Regions from separate parts of the Labrys methylaminiphilus subsp. lupini genome, predicted to be linked through region 1. Evidence: predicted binding sites of a transcription regulator. Region 1 holds the regulator's gene; each other region holds the start of a gene.
What was found. Region 1 encodes LexA, which represses DNA repair genes until DNA is damaged. Its sites were predicted from a motif close to TGTTCNNNNTGTGTTCNG; they were not measured.
Positions count from the first base shown of each region.

Region 2: ACN6KF_RS09245 (2'-5' RNA ligase family protein) is a predicted target of LexA. The motif match lies at 2,127-2,144, and genes of this name have one in related genera.
Region 3: ACN6KF_RS27865 (ImuA family protein) is a predicted target of LexA. The motif match lies at 1,829-1,846, and genes of this name have one in related genera.

Region 1 is NZ_JBMDIH010000001.1:1,417,916-1,422,343, forward strand. It holds gene ACN6KF_RS06530 (ComEC/Rec2 family competence protein) at 1-1,055, shown strand, start outside; gene ACN6KF_RS06535 (TOBE domain-containing protein) at 1,085-1,291, shown strand; gene ACN6KF_RS06540 (pentapeptide repeat-containing protein) at 1,395-2,078, opposite strand; gene lexA (transcriptional repressor LexA) at 2,105-2,821, opposite strand; gene ACN6KF_RS06550 (molybdopterin molybdotransferase MoeA) at 2,934-4,154, opposite strand; gene moaC (cyclic pyranopterin monophosphate synthase MoaC) at 4,151-4,428, opposite strand, start outside.
Region 2 is NZ_JBMDIH010000001.1:1,947,913-1,952,340, reverse strand. It holds gene ACN6KF_RS09265 (SDR family oxidoreductase) at 1-633, shown strand, start outside; gene ACN6KF_RS09260 (ArsR/SmtB family transcription factor) at 817-1,146, shown strand; gene ACN6KF_RS09255 (SRPBCC family protein) at 1,143-1,610, shown strand; gene ACN6KF_RS09250 (GFA family protein) at 1,626-2,039, shown strand; gene ACN6KF_RS09245 (2'-5' RNA ligase family protein) at 2,179-2,787, shown strand; gene ACN6KF_RS09240 (YdeI/OmpD-associated family protein) at 2,807-3,406, shown strand; gene ACN6KF_RS09235 (APH(3') family aminoglycoside O-phosphotransferase) at 3,437-4,219, opposite strand; gene ACN6KF_RS09230 (amidohydrolase family protein) at 4,317-4,428, opposite strand, start outside.
Region 3 is NZ_JBMDIH010000002.1:472,633-477,060, forward strand. It holds partial or broken gene ACN6KF_RS27850 (S1/P1 nuclease) at 1-216, opposite strand, end outside; gene ACN6KF_RS27855 (thermonuclease family protein) at 399-872, opposite strand; gene ACN6KF_RS27860 (cytochrome b) at 1,092-1,640, opposite strand; gene ACN6KF_RS27865 (ImuA family protein) at 1,874-2,635, shown strand; gene ACN6KF_RS27870 (DUF6504 family protein) at 2,550-4,073, shown strand; gene dnaE (DNA polymerase III subunit alpha) at 4,070-4,428, shown strand, end outside.

The sequences.
Region 1 (4,428 bases):
TGCTGGTGATCGCACATGAGCAATGGAGCCGGCGGAAGCGAGAGAAATCTGCAATGGCGTGGGAAAGGGCCATCGGTGGCGCTGTGACCCTGGTACTTGCCATGATGCTGACCACGATCGTCGCCTCGCTCGCCACGGCGCCATTCTCAGCCTTTCATTTCCATCGTATCACGCTGCAGTCGCTGGCCTCGAACCTTGTCGCGACGCCGATCGTCTCCTTCCTGATCATGCCGCTCGCCATGCTGGCCGTGGTCGCCGAGCCGTTTGGCTATGGCGCTCCATTTTGGCAGGCGATGGGCTGGGCTGTCGGTTTGTTCATGCAGGTGGCTCGTTCGGTTGCGACCTGGCCTGGCTCCGATCTCGTGCTGCCGCAGTTCTCCGCTGCGGCGCTCGGATTGTTCGCTCTGACGCTGGTCCTGCTGACCGTTCTGCGCACGCGTCTTGCTCTGCTGGCCCTATTGCCTTTGGGCGGGGGCATTACTCTGGCCGCGACAGCGTCGCTGCCGGTAGCTCTGTTCGGCGCAAACGGCTACGCGGCCCTCGTTCGCAAGGGCGATCAACTGACCGTGCTGGCGCAGCGATCCGATGCTTTTACGGTTCAGCAATGGCTGCTGGCCATGGGCGATCGGCGCAAGCCGGAGGATCCAACCCTCGCGGCACAGCGCCTATGTGACAGAGAAGGGTGTTCCGCGCCCATCGAGGGAGGCGGGATCTTCATGCTCGACAAGACCAGTAACGCCGCCGAGGAGGACTGTGGACGCGTCAGCGTCCTGGCGGGACCGGTTCCGATCGGTGCTCGCTGTGCCGCCGCTGGAGTTGTGATGGACCGGGAGTTGATTCGCGCGGTCGGCTCGATAGCACTTTATGTAGAGCCGTCGGCGAGCGGCGATATCAGCCCGCGCTGGCGTCTCGTCATGGCCCGCCATCCCCAAGCGTCCCGTCCGTGGGCACCGGGCCGGGTGATTGTGCCGCCGAAACTTCTGCCCCAGGCGGCAGTGCAGGCCCCAGCGACGGATACGCCTATGGACAGCGTCACCGCCGAAACCGATAACTGACGCGAGATTCTCACAAGAAAGGACGGACCATGAAAATCAGCGCCCGCAACCAGATCAAGGGCACGATCAAGAGCGTGACGAAGGGGCAGACTACCTCCCATATCCAGCTCGAGGTCAACGGAACCATCATCACCGCTTCGATCACCAACGAGGCCGTCGATGATCTCCAGCTCAAGCCCGGCCAGAACGCCTATGCCGTGATCAAGGCCTCCGACGTCATGATCGCGGTCGACTGATCGGCGCTGTCAGCCAGGCCGGGTCTTCGGACAGATGGTAGTTCGAAGACACCCGGGGCTACCCGACCATCAAGCGGATTTGCCTGCGAACTCCAGACCTTCTTCAGGTGATCCGCAAGCCCAGCTCGGCCAGCAATTGGCCGGCCTGGTTTTTCGAGATCGTGGCGCCCTTGAAATAACGGGCGTCACCAAGCTTCAAGCCGCCGAGATCGGCACTGCGTAGATCCGCTCCTTCGAAACGGGCATCGACCAGATTGGCATCGCGCAGGCTGCACTCTTCGAAGATGACATCGCGGAAATCGCATTGGCGCAGATCGGCCTGGGTGAAGTCGAGGCGGCGTAGCGTGGACTTGCGAAAGGAAAAGGCCGGCAGTTTCGCCGACATAAGCAAGACCTCCTCGAAAACGAGCCCGAATGCGGCGATTTCCGAGAGATCCGCGCCTGTCAGTTTGCAGCCGGTAAAAACCGCCGAGGCCGCTTTGGCGCGTCGAAAGCTGGCATTGCTGTAGTCACCCGTACGGAATGCAGCATCTTCGAGGTCGGTACCACGGAAATCGGCACCGCCCGCCTTGCAATTGCGCCATAGTGTATTCGCGAGCTTGGCGCCGACCAGCTTGGCATTTTTGAGAATGCAACGCTCGAACGACCAGTGGGACAGGTCGAGACGCGAAAGATCGCATTCCTCCAGTTCACAATCGACAAGGCAATACGGCGCGCGCGCCTTGAGCAACCGCTCGACGTCACGGCGTTCCAAAGCGTGGCCGCTGACTGTATGAAGGCCAGTCATTGCAAGCGAACCAAATTCGCATGCTCTCAATATCGGCGGAACAGGCCCACCAATTTACCCTGGATCTGTACCCTGTCCGGGCCAAAAATACGGGTTTCGTAAGCCGGATTGGCCGCCTCCAGTGCAATGGAGGCGCCGCGCTTGCGCAAGCGCTTCAGCGTGGCTTCCTCATCGTCGATCAGGGCTACCACGATATCGCCGGTATCGGCATGGTCCTGGCGGCGGATCAGCACGGTGTCATTGTCGAAGATACCAGCTTCGATCATTGAATCACCGCGCACTTCCAGGGCGAAATGATCACCTGAGGACAGCATTTCCGGCGTAACGCTGATGGTATGGCTCTTGGTCTGGATGGCGGAGACCGGCGTACCGGCGGCGATGCGTCCCATCACCGGGACCAGAACCGGCCGGCCGACATCCTCGTCCATTTCCGGCCTGACGGGGCGGACCTTGCCGAGATTGCCCTCGATCACGTTGGGGCGGAAGCCCCGCTGCGAAGAGGCCAGCGACAGGCCGCCTGGCACGGCGGATTCGGGCAGGCGTACCACTTCGAGCGCGCGTGCCCGGTTTGGCAGGCGCCGGATGAAGCCGCGCTCCTCCAGAGCCATGATCAGGCGGTGGATGCCGGACTTGGAGCGCAGGTCCAGCGCCTCCTTCATTTCATCGAAGGAGGGGGGCACGCCCTGTTCCTTCAGGCGCTCATGAATGAACCGAAGCAATTCGTGTTGTTTCTTGGTCAGCATGGCTTTCCCGTCGTGGCGGCCGCGAATCACGGTGAAGGTGTAAACAAAACAAGAACAGTGCTACATGTTCCTACTGTGTTCTGCAACTGTGAAGTTCAGGTTAAGGGTAGCGTCAATAGCCGGCCGCACGAAGATCGATGATCTCGCAGATATCGCCCGGTTTTGCTTCCGGCGCAAAGGGCGGCCGGACGACCAGACAGTCGGCATGCTGCATCACACTCACCAGCGACGAATCCTGCAGCGCCAGCGGCTCTACCTTGAGGATGTCTGACGTATCGTCAAGCACGAAGCGGGCACGGATATAGTCTTCACGAACGTCGTTGGCTGGCCAGGCGTTGGCGAAGACGGCCTTGCGGCGGGACAGACCCGCATCGGCCCGCCCCAGCAACGTACGCAACAGGGGTACCAGGAAGAGGACGCCGCAGACCACCGAGGATACCGGATTGCCGGGCAGGCCGAGGATATGCATTGAGCCAAGCCGCCCGTGCAGCAGGGGCTTGCCCGGGCGCATGGCGATCTTCCAGAAGCCGAGCTGCATGCCTTCGCGGGTGAGCGCGGTCTGGATCAGATCGTGATCGCCGACCGAAGCACCGCCGATGGTGACGAGCACATCCGCCTTCTCGGTACGAGCCCGCCGAACGGCAGCCTCCAGAGCCGGGAAGTCGTCGCTGGCGATGCCGAGGTCGAGTACTTCGCCCCCCTCGGCCTCGACCAGTGCCCGAATGGCGAAATTGTTGGAGGCGACGATCTGATTCTCGCCGATGGCTTGACCGGGCAGTACCAATTCATCGCCGGTCGCGAGAATAGCGACTTTGGGGCGGCGGCGGACAGGCAGGGCAGGATGATTCATGGCCGCGGCAAGCGCTATGTCGCGGGGACCGATGACGGTGCCTGATGTCAAAGCCTCCCGTCCTTCGGCAAAGTCCAGGCCACGGGCCCGGATATGCTGGCCGAGCCTGGCCGCCGCCTCCACGATGACGCGATTGCCCTCGCGGCTCGTGTGCTCCTGGATCACCACTGTGTCGGCGCCATCCGGCACGGGCGCACCCGTGAAGATGCGAACGGCCTGGTTTTCGCCAACTCGTCCGGCATAGCCGTGCCCCGCCGCCGATTCTCCGATCAATTCGAGGCTAGCACCTTCCTTGGCATCTGCCGCTCGCACCGCATAGCCGTCCATGGCCGAGGCGTTGAAGCCGGGCTGGGTCCTCAGCGCCGTGATGGCCGAAGCGAGAACACGTCCGCGCGTGGCATGCAGCGATATTGTTTCGGTTGGAAGCGGGGCTACGCCGGCAACCACCTTGGCCAGCGCGTCCGCGACGGGAAGCAGGCTCATCGATTTTCCTCCGCATGCCAATCGCCGGATTTGCCGCCGGATTTCTCCACAAGCCTGATCGCCTCGATGCGCATGCCCCGATCGACGGCCTTGACCATGTCATAAATGGTCAGGCAGGCCACGGAGACTGCGGTAAGTGCTTCCATCTCCACGCCGGTCTGGCCGGCAACCTTGGCCGTCGCCCGCACGGTCAGACCCGGCAGAGCGGTGTCGGGCTCGATTTCGACGGCAACCTTGCTGAGAAGCAGCGGATGGCAAAGTGGAATCAGCTCAT
Region 2 (4,428 bases), 530 kb from region 1:
GTGCTTGGCGGCGTAACCGGCCGGCTGCGAGTGCTGCCGCTGGACGTCACGAACGAAGAGAGCATAGCTGCACTGATCGACGCTGCGGGCCCGATCGATGCGCTTGTGAACAATGCAGGCGTGGGCGGTGTGGGCGCCTTCGAAGTCATGCCGATGTCGTTGATCCGTCAGCTCATCGAGACCAATACGATTGGCGTCATGGCCATGTGCCGCGCGATAATCCCACAAATGCGGACACGTCGTACCGGCACGATCGTCAACGTGACGTCGAGCGTAACGCTTGGGGAGTTCCCACTCGCTGCCGCCTACACCGCATCCAAGCAGGCGGTCGAGGGGTTCTCCGGTTCGCTCGCTCATGAGCTTGGTTACTTCGGAGTGCAGGTGAAGCTCGTCGAGCCGGGTTATGCGCCAACCACCCGGTTCGGCGCCAATGCCATCGTGCCGGTCGAGGAGCTGCTCCCGGGAGACTATGCTGAGTTTGCGCGGCCGATTCTTGACGCCTTCGTGAGGCCGGCAATGACCACGCGAGAAAGCGATGTCGCCCAGGCTGTGTGGGCTGCCGTCCATGACGCTTCCGGCCAGCTCCGCTTCCCCGCGGGGCCCGATGCCGTAGCTCTGGCACAAGCACGCTGACATGGCTCCGTCCCGGGCTCACCGGCCGGGACGGGCAATCGCCTTCCTCGTCGATATCACCTGCTCCGACGCGTTGAGCCCTTAAGGAGGCCAGCCCGCTTTCCGCGACGCTGGCATGTTGGCTTCTCAGACATCTAAATCATTAGCATTGACTAATTGATTAGTAGTTGCTAATTGATTCTCATGACTGAGACAGTTGCCATCGATGCCGTCATGCGCGCCCTTGCAGACCCCACCAGGCGGGCCGTGTTCGAGCGCATCGCCGGATCCGGCGAGATCACGGTAGCCGAGCTGACGCAGGGCAGCGGCGTGACCCAGGGTGCGATTTCCCAGCACCTCAAGGCGCTGAAACTGGCCGGCCTCGTCGCCGAACGGCCGGAAGGGCGCAAAGTCTACTATCGCGCCGAACCCGGCGGCCTCGAACCGCTGGCTGATTGGATGAGCCATTACAGCCTGTTCTGGCGCCAGCGCTTCGCCAATCTCAGAACTCTCTTGAAGGAGATCGATCCATGAATGATCTGGCCTTGAAGCCGCACACGCAGGAGATCGTCGTCGACGAGGTCTTCCCGCATGCACCCGAAACCATCTGGAAAGCGTTGACCTCGGGCGATCTGATCGCGCGCTGGATGATGGCGCCGGCCGATTTCGCAGCGATTGAAGGGCAGCGTTTCACCTTCACCACCGCGCCGGCCGGCGAATGGGACGGCGTCATCCACTGTCAGGTGCTCGACGTGCAACCGAATGAGCGGCTCGCCTATGCCTGGAGGGGCGGGCATGACAGCAATCCCGGCTATGGCTCCCGCCTCGACACGGTGGTGACCTGGACGCTGAGCGAGGCAGAAGGCGGTACGCGGGTGCGCCTCGTCCATGCCGGCTTCGTCACGCCGAAAAACGATACGGCCTACAAGAATATGAGCGATGGCTGGAAGAAGGTGCTGCGCAATCTCGGCACCGTCGTGGCCGGCAGCAAGGATTGAGGCGAGGAGGACGAGATGAGCAAGGCCTATACCGGCGGATGCGCCTGCGGGGCTGTCCGCTACGAGATCACGGCCGAACCGGTGTTCAGCAATGATTGCCAGTGCCGCGACTGCCAGCGCGAGAGCGGCACGGGCCATCAGTCCCACCTGACCTTCCCGCGGGAAGGCGTGACGCTTACCGGGGAGGGGCGGCCCTGGGACATGGTGGCCGACAGTGGCGACAGGAAGACCCGCTATTTCTGCCCCATCTGCGGATCGCCGGTCTATCTGACCTTCTCGGCCATGCCGCAATTTTTCGCGGTGCGTGCCGCGAGCCTCGATGAACCGAGCCGATACAAGCCGCAGGTGGTGACCTATACCGGCGTCGGTTATGCGTGGGACTATCTCGATCCGGCTCTGCCGAAATTCGAGGGGATGCCGCCCAGGTGAGGAAGCTGGCCGATTGCTGCGCTGCGGTGATCGGCCGCTATCCCGACGACGAGAACAATACCGAGTGAACGGGACGTCATTGACTTCGGTTCTCTTTTTGTTCTAGGCTTGCGGTGCCAAGTGAGAACGCGAGGTCACCATGCAATTGGCGTTCGACTTCTATGGCCAACTCCCCCGCGGGCCGGAACGTGACGAGAGAATATTCTTTGCCGTGTTTCCCGATGCGGAAGATGCCGGTGCGATCGAACGATTCAGGCGCAGCTTTCTCGAAGCGACCCCTGTTCGCGGTAACATGTTGCGGACGGACCGTTTCCATGTCTCGCTTCACCATGTCGGCGACTTCAAGCGCCTGAGATCACCACGTATCTATGCAGCGGAATTGGCGGGCGATCTCGTCGGTCTACCTGCTTTCGATATCACGCTTTATGCAATCAAGAGTTTTGGTGCGATCCCGAAGCCGGGCAGGGCAATCCGTTTTCCGCTCGTCCTGCTTGGCAGGGGGGCGGGACTATCGAAACTCCATGAAACACTGGGCGCGGCCATGACGAAGTTTGGCATGCGCGCCTTTCCCGATTTTACGCCTCATCTCACCCTGTCTTATGGTGAACGACCAATCGTGGAGCAACAGATCGAGCCGATCCATCTTCGGATCACGAGTTTTTGCCTGATCCACAGCAGGTTGTCGAAGACGGAATATCGGATCATCAAGCGCTGGCCCCTGATCGAATCCAGGCCACTCCTGAATTGATTCATCTTGAGGAACCCTGATGCCGCCCGTTACCGTCGATCCTGCCAAGGTCCGTGAATTCGTCGATGACGCGAGCTTCTATGCCTGGCTCCGCGACCATCACGACAGCCAAAGCGAAGTCTGGATCACGATCCACAAGGTGAGCTCGGGTCTCGCCTCGATCACCCCCAAGCAGGCGATCGACGTCGTGCTCTGCTGGGGCTGGATCGACGCGGTGCGCAAGGGGCTCGATGAGCGCAGCTTCCTGCAGCGCTACACGCCGCGCGGGCGCAAGAGCATCTGGAGCCGGATCAATGTCGACAATGTCGCCCGGCTGATCGCCGAAGGCCGCATGACCGAACACGGGCTGAAACAGGTCGAGGCCGCCAAGGCGGATGGCCGCTGGGACCGGGCCTATGAGAGCGGCAAGGATCTCAAGATCCCCGACGACCTCCAGGCTGCGATCGAGGCCGAGCCGGAAGCGCTGAAGATGCTGGGTGCGCTCAGCGCACAGAACCGTTTCGCACTGGCCTTTCGTATGCACAATGTGAAGACCGAGGCAGGGCGGAGGAAGAAGATCGAGGCCTTCGTCGCCATGCTCAAGCGCGGCGAGACGATCTATCCGCAATCGAGGAAATGAGGCAGCAGCCTCCTCGTACACTGCGCCGGCTCAGAAGAACTCGTCGAGCAGCAGATAGAAGGCCATGCGGTCCGGATCCGGCGTAATGCCGTAGCGGGCGAAAAAGCGCTCGATCAGAACCGCGCCAAAACGATCGCGAATGCTGCGCGTCGCCAGTGCCAGGTCCTGGTGACGGTCGGCAAGGCCGGCCCGGGCGCAGTCGATGAAACCGGAGAAGGCGCCCTTGTCCGCCAGCAGGTTTTCCAGCGTCGCATCGCCATGCGTGACGACGAGCTCTTCCAGCCGGGGGCGTTGGAGCTGCAATTCTGCGAAGACGTCGGCCGCGGTCTGACCGGTGCGCTCCTCGTCGAAGTCTTCCTCGTCGACGAGACCGGCCTTGACCCGCGCTTCGGCGAGGGCGATGCGGCTGTTGGCGCAGTGGTCGAACGGACAATCGGCAATATCGAGGGCGTGCAGGTGCCGCAGGGCATCGGCGGCGATATCGACCGCCTGCTCCGGGGTGAGACCGGTTCGAGATGACAGGACGGCGCCAGGAATGGCACTCATCAGCAGCCAGTGCCGCCCACCATGCCGGGCCTCCGCCAGGGGCTTTGGACAGAGTATGCCGCGTGCGCTCAGCCATTCCAGGCGCGGCCCCTCATCCGGCAATTCGCCGAGGGATGAGAGCTCCTCGGTCTTGACGAACAGATCCGGCTTGCCCGGCGCTTCGAGGCGAAAGACGCCTGCGCCGGAGGCTCCCGCCGACTGGGTCTTCCAGCCATAGCCCTTGAGATCGCCGCGCCAGTCGGCGGGTATATCCAATGCCGGTTTCATCGGCGCGATCGTCCTGTTCCCATGCGATGGCCGTCTGGCCGACTCTCGTCACTCTGGCCCGATTCCCTGGACGGAAAGATGGCGACTGGATGAACGCTCAGGCGGGCAGAACCTCGGCGACGACCCCGTTTTCGGCAACGACCACGCCACCCCGCAGCACGAGCTTGCGGCGCGGGCGATTGATCACGGCTTCCTCTACGCTCGGCGTG
Region 3 (4,428 bases), on a different contig from region 1:
GTTTGGATCATCGCGCGTATAGCCCGATCCCTTCATCTTGATATCGTCAGCCCAGCTTGCGGCGTGAACGAACGCATACATTCTGGCGGTCGTTTCGTCTGGCGCGCCGGCAATCCATTTCTGATAGCTGGGATTGAGGCGCAGCAGCTGATCCGCCTTTTCTTTCGGACCGTCTTTCAGCCGTTGATACGCAACATAGGCCACCTGCATATGTCCTCCATCCCACCATGCCTAGGCTGTCGATAGAGGGGCAGTGAGTGAAAAGGATAAAAGTGCGACAATAGCCGGCTTGCGCATCGCATCGCTCCCACCTGGGTGAACGGTTGCTGCCATAGTGTCAGCATCGATGTGAAGTGACTGTGACGGGCCTCGGAGAGGGACAAGCGTGACCCCTTGGGCTAATCGCTTCCCGGAGCGGCGTCTGGCCCACACCAATAGAGCTGTCGCTCCTCACGCGCGGCACGGCTGGCTTTCCATGGCCGGGCCAGATCTTCGCGGACGAGTTGCATGCCGGCGTTGAGTCCCGACGGACTACCGACCCGTAAAGCGGCCAAGGTACGCCCATAGATGTCTCGACGCCCGCTGCGCTCGACATAGATGACCTTGCCCCGGATGAGTTGCACCAGTCTTGCCTTGGCCTTGAGGCCTTGCTCCAGCCCTTCCTTGCAGTCAGGGTGAAACACTTCGGGCGCGTCGATGTCGGGAAACCGGACGCGTTCCGAACAGCCTCGGCCAGGCATTTTGCATGGCAACGCGACAGTATCGCCATCCAAAACGATGATGCGGTCGCCCTCGACGGCCTCATAGGTGGCAGCGCGAGCTGGCGAGAGGAGCGGGAGGAGGGCAAAGGCGACGCACAGAACGGATTTCATTCTTCCTCTTAGCAGCAAGTCTTGGGCGGTTTCGAGATCGATACCTGTCGGCTGCGTGTCTTGTGCAACGCTTTGGCATTGCCGCCGGACCTTCCTCGCCGTTCCGGGCCTTTCATCATCATTCGAAGCTCTGTTGTCGAACCGTTCTCTCCAAACCACGTCCTGTGATTGAAAGAGTCTGTCGCTTGCAGATCTCTGGCTCCGATAGCGAAGATGCGGCTATTTGATCGCCCGGGGTGTGAGCATGCGGCTCAGCACGGCATCCCTCCTGTAGAATTGATGCCAGCAAACCGCCGCGAGATGGAGTCCCACCATCGCATACAGCACCCACGCTCCATGATCGTGCAGCCATTCGCCGGCCGATGCTATCGCTGAATCATGCCCCAACAATCGCGGCCACTGAAACAGGCCGAACCACGGCAAGGAGTAGCCGCCGGCAGCCGAGAACATGTAGCCGGTGACCGGCATGAACACCATGAGACCGTAGAGGGTCCAGTGCGCGGCATGCGCGGCAAGACGCGCTGCAGGATTTTCGCTTTCAGGCGAGGTGTGTACCGGCCAGATCAATCGAAAGATAAGGCGCGGCAGCAGCAGCAAGGCTGCGGTGAATCCCAGCGACTTGTGAATCTCCAATATGAATATTCGAATGGGCGTGCCGGCCTCGAGGAAGGACGCCCAAAGGCCGAATCCGAGTGCGACAAGAATGATGGCCGCCATGGCCCAATGGAAAAAACGCTGCGGGCGTGAATAGCTTTTGATCGATTGCATCCGTTCCTCAGATCGTTCGTCAACGTTCCAGGTCTCGCCTCCCAGCGCCCCGCGTTTAGCGCCCTCTCACGACCGAACTTGGGCAAGCCCATGCAGGGGGACCGCGCCCTACCCTCTGGAAGAACGAGCACTGCGTACTTGCCTCGAGGGAGCGGGTGGAATCTTCCTTGACTCTCTCGCTGGAAAATCAGAACAAATAGTGAACATTATGGTGAAGCTATTTTTGGAGGTTGATAGGGAGCTTGCGATCCGAGGCGGCCATAGCGTCCTTGCGTGGGCAGATCGAACAGATCGAGGGCACGGGGCGACGCGCACGATCGGTTCTCCCGTTCGGGATCGCCGAGGTTGATGCACGGCTTCCAGGCGGAGGGCTGGCACGCGGTGCGCTTCATGAGGTGGCTGGCGGTGGCAACGGTGCGGTCGATGGTGCGGCCGCTGCCCTGTTCGCCGCAGGCATCGCCGCGCGCACAAGCGGCAAGGTTTTGTGGTGCATCACACGGCCGGACCTCTTCGCGCCGGCGCTCGCCCAGGCCGGCCTCGCACCGGACCGGGTGATCTATGTCGAGGCTGGCGACGACAAGACGGTGCTCGCTTGCATGGAGGAGGGCCTTCGCCATGGCGGTCTCGGCGCTGCCGTCGCCGAAGTCGCCCGCTTGTCGATGACCGCCTCGCGCCGGCTTCAGCTTTGTTCGGAAGGAACCGGGGCGATCGGCATCGCGCTTCGGCGTTGGCGGCGGCATGCGGACACTGCCGATTTTGGCCAACCGACCGCCGCGATGACGCGTTGGCGAATTTCGGTTTTGCCGTCGCAAACGCTGCCTGTTCCCGGTGTCGGCCGGCATCGCTGGCTCGTGGAACTGATCCGTGCCCGTGCGGGCGAAAGTGCCGATTTCGAATTGGAGGCATGCGATGTCACGGGTTGTCTCGCTCTTCCTGCCGACCTGGTCCACCGACAGGCTGCGGCGCAAGGCTGGCGAGGCGGCGCCTCCGCCTGAGGCGCCGCTCGTCCTGATCGGCCGGGAAGGAAGCCGGCGCATCGTGGTGGCCGCGGACGCTGCTGCCCAGGCCGCCGGTCTTCACGTCGGCATGCCCGCAGCCAAAGCGCAGGTTCTCGTTCCCGGCCTGATCGTCGGGGATGCCGACCCCGTCGAGGATGCGGCTGCCCTGGACCGCCTGGCGCTGTGGGCATTGCAACGCTTCGCCCCGATCGTCGCTGCCGATCCTCCCGATGGCATCGTCATCGATACGACCGGTGCCCACCATCTCCACGGCGGCGAGCAGGCCATGCTCGATATGCTGATCGATCGGCTCGCCAAATCAGGCGTGAGAGCATGCGCCGCCGTCGCGGATAGCTGGGGTGCGGCTCACGCCCTGGCGCGCTTTGCGGCGAGGCCGAGCATCGTCGCGCCACCGGGGCATGGCGGGCCCGTCTTGATGGCCTTGCCGCTGGAAGCGCTTCGATTGCCGCCAGCGACGTCGACTGACCTGCGCGTGCTGGGTTTCAAGTGCATCGGCGATCTCCTCGCGCAGCCGCGCGCTCCGCTCCTGCTTCGTTTCGGGCCGGAGCTTGCGCGCCGTCTCGACCAGGCGCTGGGAGCGTTGGCCGAGCCGATCGACCCGGTGCGCTCGCCCGATCTGATCGAGGTGCGTCGGGCATTTCCCGAGCCGATCGGCGCTGCCGAGACCATCGCGCGCTATGTCGGCAAACTCGTCGACAAGCTCTGCGCCGCGCTCGAGGAGAAGGGGAGGGGCGCGCGACGTCTCGACCTCCTCTGCCATCGTGTCGATAGCCGCATTGCAGCCATACGGGTCGGCATGGCGCAGCCGGTGCGTGACGCAAAACGCCTGACCCGCCTGTTGTGCGACAAGATCGAGACGATCGATCCGGGCTTCGGGATCGAGGTCATGACGCTCGGTGCGACCATTGCCGAGCCGCTGGAGCGCAAGCAGGTGACCAGCAGCCTGATTGAAGCTGTCACGCCGGATGTTTCCGATCTGGTCGACACGCTCGCCAACCGCGTCGGCGAACGCGCCATCTATCGGGCGGCACCCGTTCCCAGCGACGTGCCGGAGCGCTCGGTGTGCCGGATAGCGGCGATGGCGCCCGACACGGGCGCGACCTGGCCAGGCCACTGGCCGCGGCCCTCGCGTCTGCTGGTTCGTCCCGAACCGATCGACACCGTGGCGCTCCTGCCGGATCATCCGCCGGTCTCCTTCATCTGGCGCGGCGTGCGCCGGCGCGTCAAGCGCGCCGACGGGCCCGAGCGCGTCTTCGGCGAATGGTGGAAGCGCGAGGCAGAACTCGTGGCGGTGCGCGATTATTTCCGGGTCGAGGACGAGGCCGGTGAGCGCTACTGGCTCTATCGCGCCGGCGATGGCGAGGATACCGCCACCGGCTCGCAGCGCTGGTATCTTCACGGGGTGTTCGGATGAGCGCCCGTTATACCGAGCTTCAGGTCACCAGCCATTTCAGCTTCCTGCGCGGTGCGTCGTCCGCGGACGAACTGTTTGCCCGCGCCGCCTGCCTCGGCATCGAGGCGCTGGCCGTCGTCGACCGCAATTCGCTGGCGGGGATCGTTCGAGCCCGCGAGGCGGCCAGGGCGACGGGCGTGTGCTTGATCGTCGGCTGCCGGCTCGATCTTGCCGATGGCCAGTCTTTCCTTGTCTATCCGACCGATCGCCCGGCTTATGCGCGACTATGCCGGCTTCTCTCGCTCGGCAAGAAACGGGCGGGCAAGGCCAAGTGCGACCTTCATTGGGACGATCTGGTCACGTATGGCGACGGCCT